DNA from 2 places in the Saccharospirillum sp. genome. Region 1 is predicted to be linked to the other one. Evidence: riboswitches for the same ligand, from Rfam matches in the RefSeq annotation. Region 1 holds a riboswitch; the other holds the start of a gene.
What was found. Region 1 has a riboswitch for cobalamin ahead of WEB54_RS01995 (cobalamin-binding protein). Riboswitches for the same ligand answer to the same signal wherever they lie in the genome.

Region 1 (2,395 bases):
ACCAGTGGCATGTGATCAATTTCGGCTATACCTTCTGCCCCGATATCTGCCCGACCAACATGACCGATATGGCCCAGGCCTACCGGACACTGACCGAGCAAGGTCTTGCTGACCAGGTACGGATGTGGATGGTGACCGTCGATCCCGCCCGCGATACACCGGAAGTACTGGCCGACTATGTACCCTTCTTCCACCCCGAGTTCACTGGCCTGACCGGCGACGTCGCCGACTTGCAAACTCTGGCGCAACAACTGAATACCTTGTTTTACCCCGAGGGTGAAGGCGAGGTCTATACCGTTGCCCACAGCGACAACATTGCCATCATTAACCCGCAAGGTGAGTACCGGGCGTTGCTGCGACCACCGCACAGCCCCCGCCAGATAGCGGAAGTCATGGCGTTGCTGGTCGAATACGACTAATTCAAGCGCTCCCGCACCTGATCCATTGCTTCACACAAAGCCGTTGCCCCTTTAATCAGACCGGGTACCGGCCGGTGCAAAGTGTCCGGGTCCGTTGCTATCAGGGCATCATTGACGACGGCCTGTAATTGCGGCCACTGGTGCCAGCGCGAGGCTTCGCCCGCATCCGACGGGCCGGTGACGATGACCTCCGGGTTCTTGCCGATCACCGCCTCCAGGCTAACCTGGGGTGATGGAGCCAGCAGATCTGCAAACACATTGACCCCACCGCAGACTTCGATGACCTTGCTGATGAATGTCTCTCCATTCAGGGTAATCAGCGGGTCGTGCCACACCTGGTAGAACACCTGTAACGGACGCTTGCCGCCAAAACGTTCCACTAATCGCGCTATATCGGCGGTAAAGGCATCCGCGACTCGGTTAGCTGAATGCTGGCGGCCGGTGAGCTCTCCAAACTGGCGCAGGGTGCGGTCTATATCGGCAAATGTCTGCGGATCGGAGGTGAACACCGGGTAGCCCAGTGCCTGCAGCCGGTTTATCTGTGCCAGGTTGGCACCACTGGTAAAGGCGATCAGCAGGTCGGGTTCCAGCGCCAGAATGGCCTCGGTATTGAGAGCGTTGTAATCGCCCACCCGGGGGAGAGCCTGGGCCGCTTCCGGGTAATCAGCAAAGGTGACGGTGGCCAGTATCAGGTCGCCAGCCCCTATCTCGAATAATAATTCGGTGGCGTGGGGTACCAGACTGACGATGCGCTGAGCTGGCCGGTCCAGTACCAGTAACTCACCGGCGTCGTCGATGACACGGATATCGGCCCAGAGCCAGGGCACACACAGCAGAGTAATAAGGCCGGTTGTTATCGGTTTTATGTAAGACAGTGGTTTCATTAAAGGCAGGTCTCCCTAACGCGAGGATGATGGGCATGCCGGCCTGACATCACCGGAACGTCCTGTCCTGGACGGGCATTCGGGCTTTGGCGACACCACTCACTTGCTATCGAAGCGGGTGCTTGGTTCGCCTTACCGTTGCGCGACAGCTCCGGATTTTCACCGGATTCCCCCGTAGTACACGTCGTAGAAACTGAACCGCCCGGTTTGGGGCAGGCTCAGCGACGTCCAGGTGCAGCGATAGTAGGGGATGACGCTGCGCTTCACAATAACGGGAAGCCGGGTACTGTGCAGCCTGGTGCGGCTGTGTCATCATTAACTGTCCGTTTTTTAGCCACGATGCTGCTGATGGACCGACAAGTTCACATTGGCGTTGTCGGCGCAAACAATAATAAGCCCGTGAAGAGGATACTGAATGCTGCCGCTCTACCCTGAAATTCGCCCCTATAACGAGAGCTATCTGGCGGTAGGCGCTGGTCACCAACTCTACTTCGAAGAGTCTGGTACCGCCGAGGGTCTACCGGTTGTGGTGATTCACGGCGGTCCCGGAGCCGGGTGTTCCGATCAGATGCGGCGCTTTTTCGACCCCGAACATTATCGCATCATCCTCTACGATCAGCGCGGCGCCGGTCGTTCCGAACCTCATGCCGATACCGACCACAATACCTCGGCCGATCTGGTCGGGGACCTGGAGCAATTGCGCCAGCACCTGAAGGTTGATCGCTGGCTTTTGTTCGGCGGCAGTTGGGGCAGCACCCTGGCGTTACTCTATGCCGAAGCCCACCCACGGCGGGTGTCAGCGATGATTCTGCGCGGCATTTTCCTGGGCCGCCAGCAGGATCTCGACTGGCTTTACCAGAGCGGAGCCGGACGATATTTTCCAGAAGAATGGGAGCGTTTTCTCGAGCCCGTCGAAGACGCGACCGGCACCGATCTGATTGAGACGTATCATCAACTTTTGCACGGTAGCAACGACCTCGCCCGGGTAGGCGCCGCCAAAGCCTGGGCACGCTGGGAAGCCGTCAATGCGTCGTTGCGACCGAGCAGTCAGTCGCTCGACTATTTCACTCAAACGCATGTGGCACTCAGCCT
Region 2 (2,395 bases), on a different contig from region 1:
TGCCAGGTCGTAGACGCCAAACTGTTGCGACCATTCCGCTTCCGCGCCCTGCAGGGTGGAATCCAGGTTATTGCCGGATTGGATAAGGTTCTCGACCCGGGTCTGGTAGACGCTCAGCCGCCACTGGCCCTGTTCGCCGAATTGCCGCATCGCCAGTTCGAGCGTTTGGGATTCCTCCGGTACCAGGTCCGGGTTGCTGAAGCCGGGGTAATAAAGGTCGTTGAAGGTCGGAGCCTTGAAGGCCGTGCCGTAGCTGATGATGGTTTCGATATCGCCGGTTACGAAGGTCGAGGCGGCCACATTGCCGGTCAGATTGGTGCCGTAGGCGCTGTTGTCGTCCACGCGCAGGCTGGTTTGCAGTTCATAATCGTTGTAGTTGAATCGGGCCTGGCCGAAGAGCGCCTGGTTGTGCCGTTCGGATTCGTCGTAATCGGTGGTCGAATCCACCTGGTCCCAGTAGCCGTCGGTTCCGAAAATGGTGCTGACCCGGCTGCCCCAGGGGCGCTGGGCCGAGAGGCTGTAGGTGAGCCGTTCGGTGTTGAATTCACCCGGAAAGGACGATTCGGTTGTCGACTCGTCCAGGTGCCGGCCCAGCTTGCCCTGTACCTGCCAGCTATCGTCGCCGTCGAATCTCAGCCCAACGCCGGAGTTCATAAGCACCGTGGTGGTGTGGGTGTTGGCCGCGCAATCACTGGTACAGCTGGCGTCATCAAAATCCGCCACGCCATGGGACTGGTTGTGGTTGACGTCCAGCGTTAGCGCTTCGGTCAGGCGGGACTCGACATTGAGGCTTCCGGACCATTCTTTGAAACCGTCCCTGTCTTCATTGCCGTTGCCGTCGAGCGTGGTGCTGTCGAAGCCGTCGGTGCTCAGGTAGCCGAACCGGCCGCTGGCCGTGGTGTCGCCGGCGGTGGCGCGGAAGCCGGCGCGATAGCTCTGAAAGTTGAAGCTGCCGTATTCGGCGGCAACGTGGACATCGCCCTCGGTTGCCTCGGGGTCGGCCGTAAAAATCTGGATGACCCCGCCAATGCCATCGGCGCCATAGAGGCTGGAGGCAGGGCCCCGTACCACTTCGATGCGCTCGATGTTCGACAAGGGTATGGCGTTCAGGGTGGCGCTGCCGGTGGTGGCGCTGCCGGCGCGTACGCCGTCGATCAGCACGATCATCTGACCGGTGCTGGCGCCGCGAATTTGCAAGCTGCTGGTTGAGCCAAGGCTGCCAGCTGGGGTCTGACTGATGCCGGCAACGCGGTTCAGCAGGCTGGCCAGGTCCTGATCACCGAAGCGTTTTATATCTTCTGCGGTCAGTACGGTCACCGCTGCCAGGGTATTGGTGACCGGCTGCTGGTAGCGACTGGCCGTGACGACGACATCCTCGGCCGCAGCCAGCAGTGGGAGCATCAGGCTGGCCGCCAGAATAGGTGTAGTTTTCATGGGTAGGTTCCTTTCGTCATTCAAATTGGATGAATAAACGAAGGGACAAGTCTAGCGGCTGACAAGCGGCAACAATCACCCGAAAAACGGATAACAATCCGATAAAACGGATTAACCGACTGACAGAAATCCACTTTGTTGCCCTCCGCAACAACAGGGTATTCAGTCAATGGCCGGTCTCCGGGCTTAAGGACGTGAAAGGATTCTAGTGAATTCGATCTGGCGTGGCGCCTTCCCGCTTACGCAGTGGCTGAGTGCCGTGCCCGTCCTGTTACCGTTGCGGGGGCAGCATCAGATTTTAACTGATTTCCCGTACACCAATAACTGTCTGTTTGAGGCCAGCATCATAGAGGGCTTTCTGAGAGGGAGCAAGCGACCCGTGGGTCGCTTGCCGTAATGGAAAGTTTTGCGTGAGTTTTTATTCACCCAAAAAAGACTGATACATCCACACATCTTTTTCCTGCTCGCGGATGTAGTCACTCATCAATGCGGCGGTGCCTTCATCGCTGGCTTCCTGTGCCAGAGACAGCAGGGCACGTTGTTTGCCAATCATCGCCTGATAGGATTCAAGGATATGGCCCACAGCAGCACGGCCATCGCGCACCCGGGTTTGTTCCTTGATGGTGGCGCTTTCCAGGTATTTGCTGTAGCTGTGAACCGGCTCGTGGCCCAGCGTCTGGATGCGTTCTGCTACTTCATCAATTTTGGTCAGCAGATTGGTGTACAGCTCTTCAAATTTAACGTGCAATTCGAAGAAATTTTCACCTTTAATGTTCCAGTGAAAGCCGCGGGCGTTCATGTAGAATACTTGGTAGTTTGCCAGTAATTCGTTCAGGCCAGATGACAATTTTTCAGCACTGGCCGTGTTCAATCCAATCGCATTGGTACTCATAAAGTACCTCCTTTCGTTAACAATGTTCAGTACAAGTGTCTGACATTATAGAGGTAAGGGCGAATGAAA

Region 2: another riboswitch for cobalamin. It lies ahead of WEB54_RS04190 (TonB-dependent receptor); the one in region 1 lies ahead of WEB54_RS01995 (cobalamin-binding protein).

Annotation. Positions count from the first base shown of each region.
Region 1 covers NZ_JBBECH010000017.1:126,720-129,114, forward strand. Annotated here, with positions in the region: gene WEB54_RS01990 (SCO family protein) at 1-419, shown strand, start outside; gene WEB54_RS01995 (cobalamin-binding protein) at 416-1,303, opposite strand; cobalamin riboswitch at 1,356-1,524, opposite strand; gene pip (prolyl aminopeptidase) at 1,719-2,395, shown strand, end outside.
Region 2 covers NZ_JBBECH010000027.1:2,061-4,455, reverse strand. Annotated here, with positions in the region: gene WEB54_RS04190 (TonB-dependent receptor) at 1-1,434, opposite strand, end outside; cobalamin riboswitch at 1,588-1,792, opposite strand; gene WEB54_RS04185 (Dps family protein) at 1,853-2,326, opposite strand.